3 regions of the Leucobacter sp. USCH14 genome follow, and region 3 is predicted to be linked to each of the others. Evidence: predicted binding sites of a transcription regulator. Region 3 holds the regulator's gene; each other region holds the start of a gene.
What was found. Region 3 encodes LexA, which represses DNA repair genes until DNA is damaged. Its sites were predicted from a motif close to TCGAACANNTGTTCGA; they were not measured.

Region 1 (6,731 bases), on a different contig from region 3:
ACAGATCGTGCACGTTGTAGCGCGAGGTATCGATGACGACGTCGCACGATGCCCGAAGCTCTTGCAGACGTTCCCGTTCCAGGCGGATGCCCTCGAGCAGGCTGCGCTCTTCGCCCTGCAGCGGGTGGGGGCGGCGCACCGACTCGTACCGACGCACGAGGATCTCGTCCGTCGCGTCGAGGAACACCACGCGCACGGTGGCGTTGTCGCGCAGCTCGTCGACCGTGGCCTGAATGTCGGCGAACAGGTCGCGGCCGCGAACGTCGACGACGGCGACGATGCGCGGGAGCGCTCCACCCGACCGGTCGGCCATATCCGCGAGCGTCTTCAGCATCGGCAGCGGAAGGTTGTCGACGACGTACCAGCCCAGATCTTCGAGGGTATTGGCGACCGTGCTGCGGCCGGCTCCGGACATTCCCGTGACGATGAGGATCTCCTGCCGGGATACCGCGTCGTTCATGCGCCGAGTTCCTCTCCCTGCGTGGCGTCCACCTGAGCTTCTAGCTTAGCGCCCGCCCCAGGCTCGGATTGCAGGTGGGCGAGGATCTGCTCGCCCAGTTTCGGCCCGACGCCGGGTGCCGCTGCCAGCTCCGCCAACGATGCCGCGCGCAGTCGCGTGACGGACCCGAAGTATTTGAGGAGGGCCTGAACCCGCTTGGGTCCGAGCCCGGGAATCTCGGAGAGCCGACTGGAGATAGATGTGCTTCGGCGTTGGCGCTGGAACGTGATGGCGAACCGATGCGCTTCGTCGCGCACGCGCTGCACGAGGAACAGCGCCTCGCTCGTGCGCGGCAGGATCACGGGGAAGGGATCTCCCGGCAGCCAGATCTCCTCGAGACGCTTGGCGATGCCGCAGAGCGCCACGTCGGTGATCCCTGCTTCGCCGAGCGCGCGAGCTGCCGCCTTGACCTGCGGCTCCCCGCCGTCGACGATGAGCAGTTGCGGTCGATCCCGGTACACCCCGGTCGGCTGCTCACCGGCCTCACGAGATGCGTTCAGCTGCGCTGCCCGACGCGAGACGACCTGATGTATGGAATCCGTGTCGTCCGTGGTCTGCTCGATCCGGTATTTGCGATACGCCCCTTTCGCGGGGAGCCCGTCCTCGAACACGACCAGCGAGGCCACCACACCGGTGCCCTGCAGATGCGACACGTCGATGCACTCGATGCGCAGCGGCGCCTCCTCCATCCCGAGGGCGCGCTGCAACTCCGCGAGTGCATCGGTGCGTGCGGTGAGATCGGCAGCGCGCTTGAGCTTGTGCCGGATCAGGTGCTCCCCCGCGTTGCGCATCGCGCGATCCATCAACTGGACCTTGTCGCCCCGCTCGGGAATGCGGACGCGGACTCGCCCGCGTCGGGGGCGTCGGGCGCTGAGCGCCTCTTCGAGCGCCGGTGCATTCGCCGGCAGCTGCGGAACGAGGATCTGGGGCGGCGGTTCCCGCTCCCCCTCGTATGCCGATTGCAGCACTTGCTCGAGCAGCGTCTCGGGCGAATCGTCGAGTTCGACGTCCACGATCCAACTGCGTTCACCGCGGATGCGTCCGCCTCGGATGATGAACTGGTGCGCGGCGGCGGCGAGTTCATCGGATCGCAGCCCGAACACGTCGAGATTCACATCGAGTCCGAGTACGACGGCGTTCTTCTCCATGACGTGCTCGACGGCCTGAGCCTGGTCGCGCAGGCGCGCCGCCTCTTCGTAGCGCTGCTCGGCAGCCGCTTCTCGCATGGATGCCTGGAGCGCCTTGAGGTGGCTCGTGTCGCCTCCCCCGAGGAACGAGACCAGTTCGCCCACGCGAGCACGATGCTCCTCGATGGTGAGCTTCTGCGAGCAGGGCCCATTGCAGCGACCGATCTGCCCGGCGAGGCAGGGTTTGCCCGAACTCATGGCGCGCTGGTAATCGGCGTCGTTGCAGGTGCGGATGGGGAACGCCTGCTGCAGCAGCGCGGAGGTCTCGCGCAGCGCCCAGACCTTCGGATACGGGCCGAAGTAGCGGGCCCCACGTATGCGTTCATTGCGCGTGATCACCAGGCGCGGTGCCTCTTCGCGCAGCGTCACCGCGAGGTACGGGTACGTCTTGTCATCCTTGAACTGCACATTGAACGGCGGCTTGTACTCGGTGATCCAGGTGTGCTCGAGAATCAGCGATTCCGTGTCCGTCGCAACGACGGTCCAGTCCAGCTTCGCGGCGATCGAGAGCATGGTCCGCGTGCGCGGCATGAGCGAGTGCAACGGCTGGAAGTAGTTGGCGAGGCGGGCCCGCAGGTTCTTCGCCTTTCCGATGTACAGCACCCGCCCGTGCCGGTCGCTGAAGCGATACACCCCCGGAGAGGTGGGGATCTCGCCCTGCGCCGGCCGGAACGACGCGCGATGGTCCGTGCTGTTCAAGCCGAGGCTTTCGCCCGGCCGTTCAGCACCTCGTTCAGGAACTGCCCGGTGTGACTGCCCTCGGCGTCGACCAGTTGCTCCGGGGTGCCCTCGGCGATGATCATGCCGCCGCCGGAACCGCCCTCGGGGCCGAGATCGATGACCCAGTCGGCATTGCGGATCACGTCGAGGTTGTGCTCGATGGTGATGACGGTGTTGCCCTTGTCGACGAGGCCGTTGAGCACGAGCAGCAGCTTCCGCACGTCCTCGAAGTGGAGGCCGGTGGTCGGCTCATCGAGCACGTAGATGCTGCGCCCGTTCGAGCGCTTCTGCAGCTCGGTGGCGAGCTTCACGCGCTGCGCCTCGCCGCCCGAGAGCGTCGTCGCGCTCTGCCCCAGCCGCACGTACCCGAGGCCCACATCCACGAGCGTCTTCATGTACCGGTGGATCGACGAGATCGGTTCGAAGAACTCCTCGGCCTCGGCGATCGGCATCTCCAGCACCTCCGAGATGTTCTTGCCCTTGTATCGCACCTGCAGCGTCTCTCGGTTGTACCGCGAACCGCCGCACACCTCGCAGGCGACGTACACGTCGGGGAGGAAGTTCATCTCGATCTTCAGGGTGCCGTCGCCGGAGCACGCCTCGCAGCGGCCGCCCTTCACGTTGAAGCTGAAGCGGCCCGGGAGATAGCCGCGGGTCTTCGCCTCCTGCGTTTCAGCGAACAGGTTGCGGATCTTGTCGAACACGCCCGTGTACGTCGCGGGGTTCGAGCGGGGCGTGCGGCCGATCGGCGCCTGGTCGACGTGCACGACCTTGTCGAGGTGCTCGAGCCCGGTGACGCGCGTGTGCTTGCCCGGTACGAGGCGCGCCCCGTTGAGCTGATTGGCGAGCACGCGGTACAGGATGTCGTTGACGAGCGTCGACTTGCCCGATCCGGAGACGCCCGTCACAGCGGTCATGACCCCGAGCGGGAACGTCGCATCGACGTTCTTCAGGTTGTTCGAGCGCGCACCCACGACCTTCAGCTCCCGCTTGCGATCCCGCTTGCGCCGGCGCTTCGGAGTCTCGATGCTGCGACGACCGGCGAGGTAGTCGCCGGTCAGCGATTCGCGGTTGCGCAGCAGGTCGTCGTAGTGGCCCGAGTGCACGACGGTGCCGCCCTGCACGCCCGCGCCGGGGCCGATGTCGACGATCCAGTCGGCGGCCTCGATCGTCTCCTCGTCGTGCTCCACGACGATGAGCGTGTTGCCGAGGTCGCGCAGCTTGATGAGCGTCTCGATGAGTCGGCGATTGTCGCGCTGGTGCAGCCCGATGCTCGGCTCGTCGAGCACGTAGAGCACCCCGGTGAGCCCGGAGCCGATCTGAGTCGCGAGACGGATGCGCTGCGCTTCCCCGCCCGACAGCGTGCCGGCAGCGCGAGCCAGCGTGAGGTAGCCCAAGCCGACCTCGATCAGGAAGTCGAAGCGGAGACGGATCTCGCGCAGCACCTGCGCGGCGATCTTCGCCTCGCGCTCGGTGAGCACGACATCGTCGAAGAACCCCTTCGCGTCGAGCAGGCTGAACTCGCCGACCGCGGCGATCGATCGGTCGTTCACGGTCACCGCGAGCACCTCGGGCTTGAGCCGCTGCCCATTGCAGGCGCTGCACGGCACTTCGCGGAGGAACTCGGACCAGCGATCCCGCTTCGCATCCGATTCCGCCTCGGCGTACTGGCGCTCGATGAACGGGATCACGCCCTCGAAGCCGGACGAGTACTTGACTTCGCGTCCGAAGCGATTGCGCCAGCGCACGTTGACCTTGAAGTCGTTTCCGTACAGCACGGCCTGCTGCACTTCTTCCGGCAGATCCGACCAGGCCGTCTTCAGCGAGAAGCCGAGGTCGTCGGAGAGGCCGACCAGCAGCTTCTCGTAGTACTGGTACAGGCTCTTTCCCTGACTCGTCCAAGGAACGATGACGCCCTCGGCGATCGAGAGCTCCGGGTCTCCCAGCACGAGATCCTCGTCCACCGACATGCTGGTGCCCAGTCCCGAGCAGACCGGGCACGCACCGAACGGAGCGTTGAACGAGAATGTGCGCGGTTCGATCTCGGTGAGCTGCACGGGATGCTGATTCGGGCAGGAGAGCTGCTCGGAGAACTGCTGCACGCGATCCTCCGCCTTCGCGTCGCGGTCGACGAAGTCGACGGCGACGATGCCGCCCGCGAGTCGCAGCGCGGTTTCGAGGGAGTCGGTGAGGCGTCCGAGGATCTCCGGGCCGGCGACGAGTCGGTCGATCACCACCGAGATGTCGTGCTTGACCTGCTTCTTGAGTTTCGGCGGATCGGAGAGCTGGACCATCTCACCGTCGACGATCGCGCGGGAGTAACCGCTCGCGGCGAGATCCTGGAAGAGGTCGACGAACTCCCCCTTCTTCTTGCTGACGACCGGGGCGAGTACCTGGTAGCGGGTGCGCTCCTCGAGCTCCATGAGCCGATCCGCGATCTGCTGCACGGTCTGCGATTCGATCCGCTCACCGCACACGGCGCAGTGCGGCACGCCGACCCGCGCCCAGAGGAGTCGCATGTAGTCGTAGATCTCGGTGATCGTACCGACCGTCGAGCGGGGATTCCGGTTCGTCGACTTCTGGTCGATGGAGACCGCCGGGCTGAGCCCCTCGATGAAGTCGACGTCGGGGCGGTCGACCTGGCCGAGGAACTGACGGGCGTACGCGCTGAGGGATTCGACATACCTCCGCTGGCCCTCCGCGAAGATCGTGTCGAAGGCGAGGCTCGATTTGCCGCTCCCGGACAGCCCGGTGAAGACGACCATAGAATCGCGCGGAATAGCGAGGTCGACGTTCTGCAGATTATGGACGCGTGCCCCTTGAACGCTGATCTGAGCATGCGCAGCGGAGGACCGGATGGGTGTGGAGTGCGTCGAAGTCACTGCCTCATTCTAAGCGCTTCGTCGGGAGAGTTCGAACATACCTACGATGCTTTCGCCCTCAGCGCACCGCATGCTGCAGTATTTTCGGTTACTATTGATGAAAGCTCACGAAAGGAGTGCCGATGTCGATCGCGCAGTTCACCACCTCCGGGAGTGAGCGAACCCATCGGAGCGGCGACGCCGCTCGAGCTCGCCTCCTCGAACTCGTCTCCCACCTCGACGCCGACCGGATGGACTCCGCCGAGGCGCTGCTCTCCGACCTCCTCGCGCACCAGAACGCCGATACGCGCGCTTTGACAGGTGCGGAAGTCTCTGTGCTCGCGCGCTTCGGTGTGTCTGAAGCCGCATTGCAGCGACCCGATGAACTCCGCGCGAGTGCTCAGGGGGTTCTCGCAGATCGGTCTCTCGGCGAACGCAGCGCGACGGTGACGGAGGCGGCGGAGATGCTCGGTGTGACGCCTGCTCGGGTGCGTCAGCGCTGCGCAGCCGGGACGCTGCTCGCCCAGAGGCGGAGCGATGGATGGCATCTCCCCAGATTCCAGTTCCCCGAAGATCGAGAGGTGCCCGGGTGGGCCACTATCGCCGCGGTGATTCCGCGAGGCACGCCGTTGCTGTTCGCGGAACGCGTGCTCACCTCGCCTGCCCCGGCTTTGATGAACGACGGCGAGGAACTCGCGCCGTTCGAATGGCTGCTCCAGGGCGGCGATCCCGCTTCGGCGGCACGGGCAGTGGACGATGCGCTGCACCGACTGCCGTGAGCGAGTACCTGCCCCCTCCCGAACGTGACGCGTTCCCCGATCTGGCGGAGGATGCCGGCTGGGTTCGGGAGGTGCCGGTCGGGTCGGCCCTGGCGCGCATCTTCAGGGCCGCGGGTCCGCATCCGACTGCGTGGCACGACTTCCGCACCTACGGCCCGCTGGATGCGCGTTTCGATCCTCATCCCGACCCGCCTTCCGACTCCCCGGGAGAGGGCGTGCTGTATGCGACGCTCGAGCACTCCGCCCCTGCACAGGACACGACTTCGGCCTTCGCAGCCTGCCTGCTCGAGGTGTTCCAGGCGACGAGAATCGTGCGCCGTGCGAGTGGAGCACCGACGCTCGCGATGTTCGAGAGCACGCGACCGTTGCGCCTGCTCGACCTGAGCGACAGCGATTGGGTCGCCGTCGCGGGCGGCAACGCCGCGATCTCATCCGGCGACCGCTCGGCATCCCGCGCGTGGGCGAGGGCGATCCGCGCGCACTACCCGCGGATCGACGGCGTGATCTCCGCATCCTCGGTGGTCCCCTCGGCGCGCATCGCAGCGCTGTGGTCCCCGGCCGTCGACGCCCTCCCGCAGCACCCGATCGCTCAGCTGCGCCTCGATCGCGGTGAACTCACCGGCGTGATCGATCGGATCGCTGCACGATACGGGTACGTCGTACTCCCGTGAGGATCGCGAGTCCG
Region 2 (6,731 bases), on a different contig from region 3:
TTGGAGACGTTCGTCCGTGTGAGCTCGAGTTCGCGCGACAGCACGGCCGGGTAGTTCGGGGCTTCGAGCAGTGCGAGCAGGATCCGCGAGCGGGTCGGATCGGCCATGGCGCGGCCGAGACGGTTCATAGCGTCGATACGAGAGACAATAGTCAGCATACACTGACTAAACAGCATTTGCTGTACTCAGGCGAGAGGCCGACGTTCTCCCCCGGCATGACGCGGTTCAGCGGAGTGGGGCAATGCGTGCGTAGCGCGCCAGCAGCTCGGCGCTGCTTCTCGGCTCACCACGATTGGCGGTGCTTGGATGCCACAGGTCACCGCGATACTCCCAGATGCAGCCGGCCATATCGTCCACGCGATCCCCGTCGTTGACGCGCAGCAACGACGAGGTGATCTCCGACAGCTCGGGAACGTCATCGAATCCGATGAACGGCGCAATGGGTGTCGCTCCGGGTGTCGCGATCTGCCGCAAGGCTTCGCAGATCCGTGCGCGCGGGATGTCGGCATCGGATCGCAAGGGTGCCAGTTCGTCCAGGGCTTGCAGCAGGAGTTCCTCGATCTCATCGGTTGCCATCGTCAGAATCCTCTCGTCACGGGTGCAGCTGCTGAGCTGCAGTATTCAGGGAACCATGGGCACGGCCCATGCGCGAACGGACTACCGTCCGCCGCGCTCGATCGCGCGGCCAGCACGCTTCTTCGTCTTGGGACGAGGCGAGCGCTTCGGCCGGGTGCTTCTGACCGCTTCTTGAGGGCTGCGTGCCTGGTCGGTATCAGCCTGCTTCCACGCGGCGGCGGCCTCCGGTTCCCCCCTCTGGCTCAGCTGCTCCGAGTGCTGTTCACGGCGCACGGCCGAATCCCATATGCGGTTGGCGTCTTCTTCAAGCGCGAGGGCCTCGTCGAAGCGTTCGGCCTCTCCCCGCTCATCTTCACGGTCGATCTCGAACTCGAGGATCTCCGACTCGGCAATGAGCCCGGCCGTGTGGGTCTGCTCGCGTCGCGCCTCGTCGCGCTCCGCACTGGGATCCCGCTGAGTGGCACCGTCCCGGTCGAGCGCATCGCGCACCGTGGCGGGATCCGCGCCTGTTTCACTGATCTCGATGTTGTACCGCTCTCGCAGCTCCTGTCGGATACGACTCTCAGCGCCGCGCGCGACTTCATCGTCGTCGCGCCACGTCACCGCTGTTTCGTAAGCGCGAGCGATATCGCCCACCTCGGCCTGATCCCACCAGGAGGCCTCGTTCACGGGGGCGAGCTCGGCTCGTGCGGTCGCACGGTCGGCCTCGAGTCGAGCTTGCAGCTGCCGGGCCTCCTCGAGATCGCGGCCGGTGGCTTGCTCGAGGAGACTTCGTCGAGTGCTGCTGGCAGTGCGGGCCAGCTGCGCTGCGGCCATCAGCCCCATGCGCAGCTTGCCCTCCGCTTCGTCGGTGACTCCGTCGGGTTCTTGTGGATCGGGCATCGCTCTCCCCTATCGTTCGGTTCCTCGGTCGGGCTGCGCCGGTCGCGCAGTCGGTGTCGTCGGGCGCAGCGGATGCAGTGTGGTCGGGAGAGGGCTGCCCGGCCGGGCCGGTGCCGTCCCCGAAGCGGCGCGCTGCACGGCCTCCGATGTGCTGGCAGCCGGGGCCGCCACAAGCTCGGGCAGGCGCTCGCGCACGCGGTCGAGTCGGGCGCCAAGGGCGTCGCGGATCTCGGCGGCTCGGCGGGATTCTTCCGCAGCGCGATGCATGTCGTGGATCGCCTGCGCGGTGCGCATGAGCTGCTGGAACAGCATGGCCTCGGCCATCGTGCCCTGCCCGCCGGTCGAGGCCATCGCCATGAGCGAGGCGACGCCCGCGATCGACCGCAGCGTGCTCGTCCGAGTCGGGGCGGTGTCGCGGGAGCGGATCTGCGCGGTGCGGGCGAGGGTGCGTGCGGCCTCGGCGAGCGGGCCGGGCTCCGTCTCGAGTCGCTGCGACCAGGCTGCGAACGCACCCGAGGTGTCTCGCGCCACCGGCGCCCAGATCGCCCGATTATGCGGGTCGACGCTGCGCAGTTGCTCGCGGAGCGCAGCGACGTCGGCGGTGTACTCCCGCCACAGCTCCGGGCCAGGCTCATGCTGCTCCCTCCCGGGTGCTACCGGCCGGTAGCGCAGGGGATTACGCCAGGTCGCCCGCCACTCGTCGACGGCAGCCTGAGCCGACATCGGGGTATCGGGCCAGCCCTGCCGCAGTCTCGGCAGGGTGAGGTCGCGTGCGAGGCGGCCCCCGCCGTACCAGACGATCGGCTCTCCCGGTTTCGGGCGCACCGCGACCGAGTAGCCGGCCACAACGTCGTCGCGGTTGGCGGCGAACCTCGGCCGCACGATCGCCCCGGCCTGGTGGAGCCGGCGCACGAACTCCGCCTCGTTGACGCTCGCGGCCGCCGCCGCGCGCACGGAGCGCTCAAGCCGCACCGAGGCGACCGAGTGCTCGCCGCGCCGTTCGGCGCTGGCGCGCTCCCCCGGTCGCTCCCCGCGCATCGCCATGTCGGAGCCGCGCGACTCGAGCACCTGCAATCCATGCTCCTGCTCGAGTTCGCGGGCGATGCGTTGCGCCCGCGCGTAGTCGTGATGGATCGACGCCTTCGTGCCGTCCTCGCGGACGAGATTCACGGCGATGTGGATATGATCGTTGCCGCGCGTGGAGAGCCCGTGCCGCACGGCGACCCACCTGCACTGCGCCCGGCCGGAGGTTTCGGTGAAGTCCATCCGGTCGACGAACTGCTGCGCGATCGTCGACCACTGCTCGTCGCTGAGCTGCCCCTCCTCGGCGCGCAGACTCAGCGAGCAGTGCCAGACGTGACCGCCGCGCACCTCGACACCGAACGCAGTGCGCGGCTCGTCAAGGTCGCGCGCGATCGCCAGCACCGTCGCCCGGTCGAGCTCGGCGTCGCCGTAGTAGGTGAATGTCGCGCTGTCGCCGTTCACCAGGTGCGGCTCGGTGTGCTCGTTGCGCCGCCCCTCCCCCGCGAGGTAGCTGAGCAGCCCGCCCATCCGGTCGCCGCGCGTCACGTTCGGCATCATGGCTCGGCCAGCCGATCCACTGCGGCACTCAGCTTCGGGTAGAGCGCTCGGAACTCCGCGACGAGGGCCTCGGCCTCCTTCGGGAAGCGACTCTCGGTGTTCGCGTACTTCGCCAACTGGTTGACGTTGTTCGCGATCGACCCGACCTCGCGGCGTATCGCGAACAGCTCCGCGATGGCCTGCTTGCGCTCCGCCTCGACGGACACCGAGATGACGGTGCTGATGCGGGGAAGGGGAGGGAAAACGCCGACGGTGTGAAGGGAACGTGCCATGCGGCGATCGTGCGTGTTCAATGGGTGATGTCCTACAAAACTCTCGGCTACAACTGGGCGATGGCGGGACGGTAACATCGTGGATCGCAGCATGAGCACTCCTGAGTGCTCGAGCATCGCGCATGACTCATGCGTCGCACCGTGGTGCTCCGCTGCACGGTGTTTCCGTTGCAGCGCGGTATCAGGTGCGGCTGATGACTGAGAGTTCTATCGGAGAGTACCGCAGGATGGGGATATCCATGAGTGGCTGGATGACCCCAGGCGCCCGGGCGACGTTCAAGGTAAGCATGCGTAGGCGATGGGGGCGCACGAGGAGGGCGATGGTCGCCAGCATCGCCAAGAAGCAGAGCGTCATCCAGTCGAGGTGCTGGGGCTGGCTTGGAACTGTCGGCCGTGGCGCCGACGCTCAGATCGGCGTTGGCCTCGACGTCGGCGAGGATGCTCGGCGTCTCCGTGAGGGCTGAGGGGCCAGGCGCAGGCAGCATCCGATATTAGCTATCTCGAAGTATCGCCGAATAGCTAATATCGGGCGGCGCTGCAGCTGCTCTGGCGACCGTGATCGGCCACGCCTGCGCCTCGGCGTAGCCGGGCAGCTGATGGATCATCTGCAGCCGCTGCACCCGGCAGAACGCCGCCGCCTCAGACTGCTCCCAGTCGGGCGTCTCGCAGGACTGGTACTCGTAGCAGGCGATCGCGAAGAGGATCTCGAGCGGGCTGCGCAGGCTCGAGGGGCCGTGCGTGTAGGGTTCTTCGATCTCGTGCTCGTTGTAGCGGTAGTTGACGCTGCGCTGGTTCTCGGCGAGCAGCATCGCCCCGACCTGCTCTGCCGTCGACGGCTGCAGCACCCCAGCGGTTTGCCACGTCATCGGCCCGCACTCGACGTTGAGCCCGGCGTTGACCATCGCCCGGATGTGCTCGATCGGCACCATGAATGCGCTCGTGATCTCGTTCCTTCCTGCCGCGCCCGGAGTGGGCGTGCCGGCGGAGGCTGGCGATCAACGCGGCGAGCGACGCCAGAGCACGCGACGCGCCGACCCACGGGTGGGGCGGGCGCGGGCGCCGTGCGCAGGTCGGAGGAGACTCGTAGCCTGCACTCCCGACACCCCCGCTGCGCGGCCTGGGGGAACCGATGCGATCAATGTCGGAGGACGCCCCGAGGATAGCCGAGAGAGGCTCACGGTTCGCTTCCGGGCGAGCCTTCGCGGATAATGATGTATCGAAAGTTTGTTCGATAGATGGGGAGGTTGCATGATGCGTGCGCTGCTGCCGCGAATCGTCTCGCCCGAGTTGGTGCCGGTGCTGCTGTCGATGGCGCCGGTCCCGGTCGCGTGCGGCTTCCCCTCCCCCGCGCAGGACTACTACGAGGGCCCGCTGAACCTCACCGACATGCTCGTCGACGACCAGGCGGCGACCTTCGTGGTGCGGGCCTCTGGCGAGTCGATGACGGCCGCCGGCATCAGCGACGGCGATGAGCTGCTCGTCGACCGCTCGAAGCGGCCGCGCAGCGGGGATATCGTCGTCGCGGTGCTCGACGGCGAGCTCACCATCAAGCGGCTCGAGATCACGCCGGGCGGAGTCGTGCTGCGGGCGGAGAACTCGACGCATCCCGACATTGCGGTGGCGGAGCTGTCGGAGCTCAAGGTCTGGGGCGTGGCGACGTACTGTCTCCATCATCTGCGGTGACCGCCGATGCTCGCGCACATCGACGTGAACTCGGCCTACGCCTCCTGGGAGCGAGTCTTCAACCCGAAGCTCGAGGGGCGCTCCCTGGTGGCGCTGAGCAACAACGACGGCATGGTCGTCGCCTCCTCAGCGGAAGCGAAGGCGTTGGGGCTCGATCTCGGGCGGCCGTGGTTCGAGCTGCGCCCGCACGCGGAGCGGTATTGGTAACCCGCGTTGTTCAGGACGGCGCTATTGCCCTAGTTGACGAATCGATAATAGGTCAGCCGTTGCTGTATAGTTCAGTGCATGCTGACTATTGCTTCGCGTCTCGACGTCATGAACCGGCTGGGCCGGGCCATGGCGGACCCGACGCGCTCCCGGATCCTGATGACCCTGCTGGACGGCCCGAGCTACCCGGCCGTGCTCTCGCGCGAGTTGGAGCTGACGCGCTCCAACGTGTCGAACCATCTGACCTGTCTTCGCGACTGCGGGATCGTAGTCGCCGAGCCCGAGGGTCGGCAGACGCGCTACGAGATCGCCGACCCGCACCTCGCGGCGGCGCTCACGGCGCTGGTGGACGTGACGCTGGCCGTGGACGAGCACGCGCCGTGCATGGACGCCGAGTGCACGGTGCCGGGCTGCTGCGGGACGGGAGCGGGCGCGTGAGCGCGGCGTGCGGCTGCGACGAGCCGGAGACCCAGGTCGGGGAGGAAACCGAGGAGGAGCGGGAGCGTCCCTGGTGGCGTGACCACGGGATCATGGTCCCGGTGCTCTCCGGCGTCGCCTTCGGCACGGGCCTGGTCCTGGAATGGACAGGGGCGGAGATCCCGGCGCTGGTGGCGTTCTGGATCGGCCTGCTGCTGGGCGCGTCGACGTTCACCCCGGGCGCGATCCGCAAGCTGTTCAAGGGCAAGCTCGGCATCGGCCTGCTGATGACGATCAGCGCGATCGGCGCGGTCATCCTCGGCTACGTCGAGGAGGCCGCAGCGTTGGCGTTCCTGTACTCGATCGCCGAGGCGCTGGAGGACAAGGCGATGGATCGCGCCCGTGGCGGGCTGCGGGCGCTGCTGAAACTCGTCCCGGAGACCGCGACCATCCGGCAGGATGGCGCGTCCGTGGAGGTCGCCGCGAAGGATCTGGCCGTTGGTCAGCTGATGCTCGTGCGTCCGGGTGAGCGGATCGCGACCGACGGGATCGTCCGTACGGGCCGGTCGAGCCTGGACACCTCGGCGATCACCGGCGAGTCCATCCCGGTGGAGGTCGAGCCCGGCGACGCGGTGTCGGCCGGGGCGATCAACACCGCCGGTGCCCTGGAGGTCGAGACGACCGCGGCGGGCACCGACAACTCGCTGACCACGATCGTGGAGCTGGTGGAGCAGGCGCAGGCGGAGAAGGGGGACCGCGCCCGCCTCGCGGACCGCATCGCCCGCCCGCTCGTGCCCGGCGTGCTGATCCTCGCCGTCCTGGTGGCGGTCATCGGGTCGCTGCTGGGCGACCCGGAGCTGTGGGTCATCCGCGCCCTCGTGGTCCTCGTCGCGGCGTCGCCGTGCGCGCTGGCGATCTCCGTGCCCCTGACGGTGGTCGCCGCGATCGGGGCGGCGAGCAGGTTCGGCGTGATCATCAAGTCCGGTGCGGTGTTCGAGCGGTTCGGCGTGATCCGTCACGTCGCCGTCGACAAGACCGGCACCCTGACCCGCAACGAGCCCGCCGTCACCGCGGTGCTCACCGCCGACGGCGTGGACGAGGCGCAGGCATTGG
Region 3 (6,731 bases):
TCGCGAAGATCGCCGCACGCGTGCGCGGCACGCGTCTCGCGCAGCAGGAGCTGAGCGGCGCATGAACTCGTTCCTGCTCCCCGCCCGCGCGGCGACGCGCGCCCGCTTCTCGTTCGAGGTGTTTCCGGCGCGCTCGGGCGCGGCCGCCCTCGCCCTCGGCCACGCCGTGCAGCATCTCTCCGCCGCCGATCCCGACTTCATCTCGGTCACCTACGGTGCGAACGGATCGAACCGCGACGCCTCGCTCGATCTGGTCGCGTACCTCCGCGACCACACCGATGCGCTGCCTCTGGCGCACCTGACGACGGTCGCGGAGAGCTCTGAGGCCGTGCGAGCCGCGATACACGCGATCATGGACGCCGGCGTGCACGACTTTCTCGCGCTCCGGGGCGATCCGCCTCGCGGGCTCGACGAGAGCGACGCTCGAGTCGCAGGCTCGATGAGTTCGCTGGAGCTGGTGCGACTGGTCGCGCAGGCCCGGGCCGAGCGACCCGCGCTGACGAGTGTCGGACGCACCGCGGTGGCTGCGTACCCGAACGGCCATCCGCTCTCGCGCTCGCGGGCCGAGGATATCGACTGGCTCGTCGCGAAGCAGGAGGCCGGTGCGAATCTCGCAATCTCGCAGCTGTTCTTCCGAGCCGAGGAGTACCTCTCGTTCGTCGACGACGCGCGGAGGGCGGGGCTCACCATGCCGGTGCTCCCCGGACTCATGCCGGTATCGACGAGCGCGCAACTCAGAAAGGTCGCCTCGCTCGCGGGCCGACCCGCTCCTTCAGAGCTCGCTCGCGCACTGGACGCAGAGGGCGGGTACGCACCCGAGCTGGGTGTCGAGCATACCGTCGCCCTCGCGCGGGAGCTGCTCGACGGAGGTGCGCCGTCGGTGCACCTCTATACGTTCAATCGGCACGAGCAAGTGCTCGCCGTGCTGCGGGAGCTAGGCTTGCTCACCCCTGACCCGGTCGTCTAGGCAGGCGCCCGGCGCCGTGCGCGCGCAGTCGGTGCGGGCTGAGCCTCAGACCGACCGGAACACAGCGACGACCCGGCCGAGCACCTCGGCATGGTCGCCGAGAATCGGCTCGAACGCGCTGTTGCGCGGCAGGAGCCAGGTGTGGCCGTCTCGACGCCGGAAGACCTTGACCGTCGCCTCCCCATCGAGCATCGCCGCCACGATGTCTCCGTTCTCCGCCTCTCGCTGCTGCCGGATCACGACGAAATCCCCGTCGCAGATGGCCGCGTCGACCATCGAGTCGCCGACGACGCGCAGCATGAAGAGCTGGCCGTCGCCGACGAGGGTGCGGGGGAGCGGCACGACCTCCTCGATCTGCTGATCGGCGGTGATGGGAACGCCGGCTGCAATCTGGCCGACCAGAGGAACGTACGCCGCCTCCTCCGGGCGCTGCACGGGCTCCTCCGCGAGTGCGGCCGAAGTCGATGCCAGTTCGACCAGGATCTCGAGGGCTCGTGGGCGATTCGAGTCGCGCCTGATGTACCCGCCCAGCTCCAGCCGACTGAGCTGGTGCGTGACGCTCGAGAGCGAGGAGAGACCGACCGCGTCGCCGATCTCGCGCATGCTCGGGGGATACCCGCGGCTCTCCACCGAACGCGCGATGCACTCGAGGATGGCCTGCTGCTTCTCGCTCAGCGGCTTCGCGGATCGGGGCGCGGCTACGTCGCTCATCGCTGTCCTTTCTGGCCCAGAGGGCGATGCGGAGGGGGCGCGATCCATGAATGTCGGTGGGTGCTGATTCAGTGATCCCGTTGATCGAAACCATAGCCGTACTGCTCGAACACCGGCAAACGTATGTTCGAGTGTCGCGGGAAAACATCGAAACATATCTTCGAACGAACGGTTGCGGTTTCGAATCATCGAATATATATTCGAAACAGATGTTCGGCGCCGGCCTCGGTCGGCCCTCATCGCATCAGGAAGGGAAGTCGACATGCGTGCAGCAGCGGTTCTGGGTCAGCAAGTGCAGGGGTCGAGCGATGTCTCGGGCAAGCTCCGTCTGACTCGGCGTGGTCGTATCGTTCTGGGGGCGTTCCTCACGGTGCTCGCGGCCGGGGCGCTCGCTCTCTTCGCCTCGCTCGCCGCTCCGGAAGCGATGGCCTCCGGCGAGGGCCCGAACGGCGAGCAGTTCGAGTACGTGGTGGTGCAGCCGGGGAGCTCGCTGTGGTCGCTCGCGTCCGATCTCGACCCGACTGCGGACCCGCGAGACCTCATCACCGAGATTGTTCAGCTGAACCAGCTCGAGGATTCGTCAGTGCAGGCCGGGGAGGCGATCGCGGTTCCGCTGCGGTACTCCGACAACCCGTTGGTGGTATCGGGCGACGAAGTGGGTGCGTGAGCGCGTCAGCCGGGAGGGCCTCTGCGCGGCCCTAAACTATCGGGGTGACTAGCTTGAGCGATCTTCCACTTCGTGACAACCTCGTGGGTCAGCAGCCCTACGGCGCGCCTCAGGACGCGGTTCGGGTGAGCTTGAACGTCAACGAGAACACGCATCCCATTCCGGAGCACGTCGCGATCGACATCGTGCAGTCCCTCGCTCGAGCGGTCACGGGAGTGAACCGGTACCCCGATCGTGAGTTCGTCGAGTTGCGCGCTGCGCTCGCCGGGTATCTCGGTCACGGACTGTCGGCTGAGCAGCTGTGGGCTGCGAACGGTTCGAACGAGGTGCTCCAGCAGGTGCTGCAAGCATTCGCGGGCCCGGGCCGATCTCTGCTGAGCTTCACGCCGACCTATTCCATGTACCCGCTGCTCGCCGCCGGCACGGATACCGAGTGGATCGGCGTCGAACGCCCGGTCGATTACGCGCTCACTCCCGAGGGAGTGGTGCACGCGCTCCGCGAGCACACGCCGGACGTCGCGATTCTCTGCGGCCCCAACAACCCGACGGGTTCGACGCTCGACCGCGAGGTGATCCTCGCCGCCTATGACGCGTTCGACGGCATGCTCGTCATCGACGAGGCGTACCAGGAGTTCGATACGGAGCGGGAGAGCGCGGTTGCGCTGCTTCCCGGTCGGCATCGCCTGATCGTCTCCCGCACGATGAGCAAAGCGTTCGCGTTCGCGGGCGTGCGCCTCGGGTACCTCGCCGCCGACCCGGCCGTGATCGACGCGCTGCGGCTGGTTCGGCTCCCGTACCACCTCTCCGCACTCACGCAGGCGGCGGCGACCGCTGCGATCCGCCACGCCGACGCGATGCTCGCGACCGTCGCCGACATCAGCGCGCAGCGGGATCGCCTCGCGCGCGCCCTCTCCGAGCTCGGCTACCGCGTGCACCCCTCCGGAGCGAACTTCCTGCTCGTCGGGGGGTTCGCCGATCCCGCCGCGACGTTCGAGGAGCTGCGAGCGCGTGGGATCCTCATCCGCAACCTCAGCATCCCGGGGCACCTGCGCATCACCGCGGGAACCGAGGCGGAGACGAGCGCTGTGATCGACGCGATCGCCTCGCTCGGCCCGGGCGGCGCCCGCGCGTGATCCGGCTGCCCCGTGGCCTCCCTCGACGCCGATAGACTGGTGACCATGACTGCAGCACCCCGCACCGCCTCGCTCGAGCGCTCGACCAGCGAGTCGCAGATCAGTGTGAGCGTCGACCTCGACGGTTCCGGTACCTCGCAGATCGAGACCGGGGCGCCGTTCTTCGATCACATGCTCACGGCGTTCGCCCGCCACTCCCTGACGGACCTCACGGTGAAAGCCGTCGGCGACGTGCACATCGACGTCCACCACACGGTCGAGGACACGGGCATTCTGCTCGGTCAGGCCATTCTCGAGGCGCTCGGCGACAAGTCGGGAATCTCGCGGTACGGCGATGCACTGGTGCCCCTCGACGAGGCGCTCGCACAGGCGGTCGTCGATATCTCCGGCCGGCCGTACCTCGTGCACTCCGGGGAGCCGGCAGGGTACGAACTGCACCTCATCGGCGGCCACTTCACGGGCTCGATGGTGCGGCACTTCTTCGAAGCGCTCACCTTGAACGCCCGGCTCACCGTGCACCTGAAGCTGGTGGAGGGGCGCGACCCCCACCACATCGCAGAGGCGGAGTTCAAGGCATTCGCGCGCGCCTTCCGCGTGGCGAAAGCGCTCGACCCGCTCGTCTCCGGTGTGCCGTCGACGAAGGGCGCGTTGTGAGCGAAGCCGCGAGTTCCCCGCGCAAGAAGGTCGTCGTGCTCGATTATGGGTCGGGCAATGTGCACTCGGCGGTCAAAGCGCTCGTCCACGCCGGAGCCGATGTCGAGCTGACCCGGGATCCCGCTGCCGTGATGGATGCGGACGGACTCCTCGTTCCCGGCGTCGGAGCGTTCGACGCTGTGATGCGCCAGCTGCGAGCGGTGCGCGGGGATGAACTCATCGATCGTCGGCTCGCCGGGGGGCGGCCCGTGCTCGGCATCTGCGTCGGCGAGCAGGTCATGTTCGCCCACGGCATCGAGCGCGGCGTCGAAACCGAGGGTCTGGGTCAGTGGCCGGGCACCGTGCGCGAGATCGATGCTCCCGTGCTCCCGCACATGGGGTGGAACACCGTCGACGTGCCGCAGGGTTCACGGCTCTTCGCCGGTCTCGAGCGCGAGCGCTTCTACTTCGTGCACAGCAATGCTGCGACCGAGTGGTCCATCGAGGGGCGCACTGCGGTGACCCGGCCGCTCGTGACCTGGGCCGAGCACGGCGAGCGCTTCATCGCAGCGGTGGAGAACGGACCGCTGAGCGCGACCCAGTTCCACCCGGAGAAATCGGGCGATGCAGGGATCCGGCTGCTGCGCAACTGGATCGAGACCCTGTAAGCCCCGCCGTGCCCTCGAGCGTCGGAGACACCGCGTCTTCGGCACGGCGGCGCCCCTGAAGACCGTGTCGCGAATACCCGAACCGCACCCCGAGAAGGAGACACCACTCATGAGCGAACTCGCCGAACGTCCGAAGCTGCAGCTGCTTCCGGCGATCGACATGGTCGACGGCAAGGCGGTGCGTCTCACCCAGGGCGAAGCCGGCACCGAGACGAACTACGGCAGCCCCGTCGACGCCGCGCTCGACTGGATCGATCAGGGCGCGGAGTGGATTCATCTCGTCGACCTGGACGCCGCGTTCGGCCGGGGGAGCAACGTCTCCGTCGCCCGGAAGATCATCAAGCGCTCCGGAAACGTGAAGATCGAGTTCTCGGGCGGCATCCGCGACGACGCGTCGCTCGAAGCCGCGCTCGAGATGGGAGCGACGCGAGTCAATCTCGGCACTGCCGCGCTCGAGAACCCGGAGTGGACCGAGGCCGTCATCGCCCGTTTCGGCGATCGCATCGCCGTGGGCCTGGATGTGCGGGGCGAAACCCTTGCGGCTCGCGGGTGGACCGAGGAGGGCGGCAACCTCTGGGACGTGCTCGACCGCCTCGAGGCGGCCGGCTGCCCGCGCTACGTCGTCACGGACGTCACGAAGGACGGTACCCTGCGCGGCCCGAACATCGAGCTGCTCGGCCAGGTGTGCGCTCGAACGAACCGACCCGTCATCGCATCGGGCGGCGTGTCGAGTCTCGATGATCTCGCCGCACTGCGGGAGCTCGTGGACGACGGGCTCGAGGGCGCGATCGTCGGGAAGGCGCTGTACGACGGAGCGTTCTCGCTGCCCGCTGCGCTCGACGTCGCGGGGCGGTAGGCGGGGCGCCGCAGTCATGGCGATCAAGAAGCTTCCGTCGACCGGCGACGCTCCGCGGAGTACGGGCGTTCCCGAGAGCCTCCACGCAGGCGGTTCCTCCGACTCCGCGGGTTTTCCGTGGGCCGGGCGCACGTTCGATCACCACGACACCGCGTTCGCAGGGGATGACGGCCGCGCCTCGGAACGGGTCGCGATGCTCGTCCGCTCGGTCAGGGATGCGGCGCGAGCGGCTCAGGCGGCTGCGGGGGCGGAGGAGTACTGGAGCGCCGTGGGCAGGGCCGCCGAGGCGCAGGCGGACGCGATCGCAGGGTTCGCAGCGGAGCGCTTCCTGGTGCCGATGCTCGCGGAGGCGGGCGCGCTCGGGCAGACTCCGGACGGGCGCACGGTGGAGAAGTCGCAGGAGCTCTCGATCGTCGCGGTCGCGGCGCCCGACGGCCGGCGTGTGCTTCCCATGTTCAGCTCAGTGGACACGCTGCGGCACTGGAACCCGGAGGCGAGGCCCATTCCCGTGCGCGGGTCCCAGGCGGCGCTGGCCGCGGCGGGGGACGGAGCCGAACTCATCATCATCGATCCGGGCACGTCGGAATGCGAATTCGGCGTGCGCCGCACGGCGCTCGAGGCGCTCGCGCTCGGGGAGCGCGTGCTCCCCGCATGGGCCGACGCGGCCGTGCAGGAGGAGTTCCGGAGGATCGGTGCGGCCGATCCGCGCATCGAAGCCCTCTGGACCGCGCCCGGGGAGCTCGAGAATCGCCTGTTGCAGCCCGAGGTGACCGTGCTGCTGCGCATCGCGGGGGACGACCGCGACACGCACGGCGACGTACTGCAGGCGCTGCAGGGCCGCATCGCCGCCTCGGATGTCGTGGCGGATCGCGTCGACTCGCTCACCCTGCGGCCGGTCTCGGCGGCGTGACGACGTGCGCCCCGCGGGAGCGGCGCCCGGAGAGCAGACGAGCTCAGACGAGGTTGATCAGCACGATGTAGCAGGTGGTGCCCGCAGCCACGCTGAGCACGGCGCGCCGACGGCCCACGAGGTGCACCACGACGGTGACCGCCGTCGCCGCGATCACGGCCCACCAGTGGCCGGTACGCGCAACGA

Region 1: a site for LexA is predicted at 5,320-5,335, ahead of uvrA (excinuclease ABC subunit UvrA). Genes of this name have one in related genera too.
Region 2: a site for LexA is predicted at 4,528-4,543, ahead of PQI23_RS10805 (LexA family protein). Genes of this name have one in related genera too.

The regions. Positions count from the first base shown of each region.
Region 1 is NZ_JAQPZP010000004.1:39,441-46,171, reverse strand. Features, by position in the region: gene rapZ (RNase adapter RapZ) at 1-460, opposite strand, end outside; gene uvrC (excinuclease ABC subunit UvrC) at 457-2,385, opposite strand; gene uvrA (excinuclease ABC subunit UvrA) at 2,382-5,288, opposite strand; gene PQI23_RS05680 (hypothetical protein) at 5,411-6,046, shown strand; gene PQI23_RS05675 (hypothetical protein) at 6,043-6,717, shown strand.
Region 2 is NZ_JAQPZP010000010.1:55,090-61,820, forward strand. Features, by position in the region: gene cmtR (Cd(II)/Pb(II)-sensing metalloregulatory transcriptional regulator CmtR) at 1-158, opposite strand, end outside; gene PQI23_RS10775 (hypothetical protein) at 226-576, opposite strand; gene PQI23_RS10780 (hypothetical protein) at 658-1,458, opposite strand; gene PQI23_RS10785 (relaxase/mobilization nuclease domain-containing protein) at 1,468-3,039, opposite strand; gene PQI23_RS10790 (MobC family plasmid mobilization relaxosome protein) at 3,036-3,311, opposite strand; gene PQI23_RS10795 (hypothetical protein) at 3,632-3,775, shown strand; gene PQI23_RS10800 (hypothetical protein) at 3,803-4,240, opposite strand; gene PQI23_RS10805 (LexA family protein) at 4,560-4,994, shown strand; gene PQI23_RS10810 (Y-family DNA polymerase) at 5,001-5,201, shown strand; gene cmtR (Cd(II)/Pb(II)-sensing metalloregulatory transcriptional regulator CmtR) at 5,280-5,639, shown strand; gene PQI23_RS10820 (heavy metal translocating P-type ATPase) at 5,636-6,731, shown strand, end outside.
Region 3 is NZ_JAQPZP010000005.1:114,123-120,853, forward strand. Features, by position in the region: gene PQI23_RS07155 (hypothetical protein) at 1-65, shown strand, start outside; gene PQI23_RS07160 (methylenetetrahydrofolate reductase) at 62-967, shown strand; gene lexA (transcriptional repressor LexA) at 1,013-1,678, opposite strand; gene PQI23_RS07170 (hypothetical protein) at 1,941-2,345, shown strand; gene PQI23_RS07175 (histidinol-phosphate transaminase) at 2,390-3,478, shown strand; gene hisB (imidazoleglycerol-phosphate dehydratase HisB) at 3,524-4,132, shown strand; gene hisH (imidazole glycerol phosphate synthase subunit HisH) at 4,129-4,779, shown strand; gene priA (bifunctional 1-(5-phosphoribosyl)-5-((5-phosphoribosylamino)methylideneamino)imidazole-4-carboxamide isomerase/phosphoribosylanthranilate isomerase PriA) at 4,889-5,635, shown strand; gene PQI23_RS07195 (SseB family protein) at 5,652-6,545, shown strand; gene PQI23_RS07200 (branched-chain amino acid transporter permease) at 6,589-6,731, opposite strand, start outside.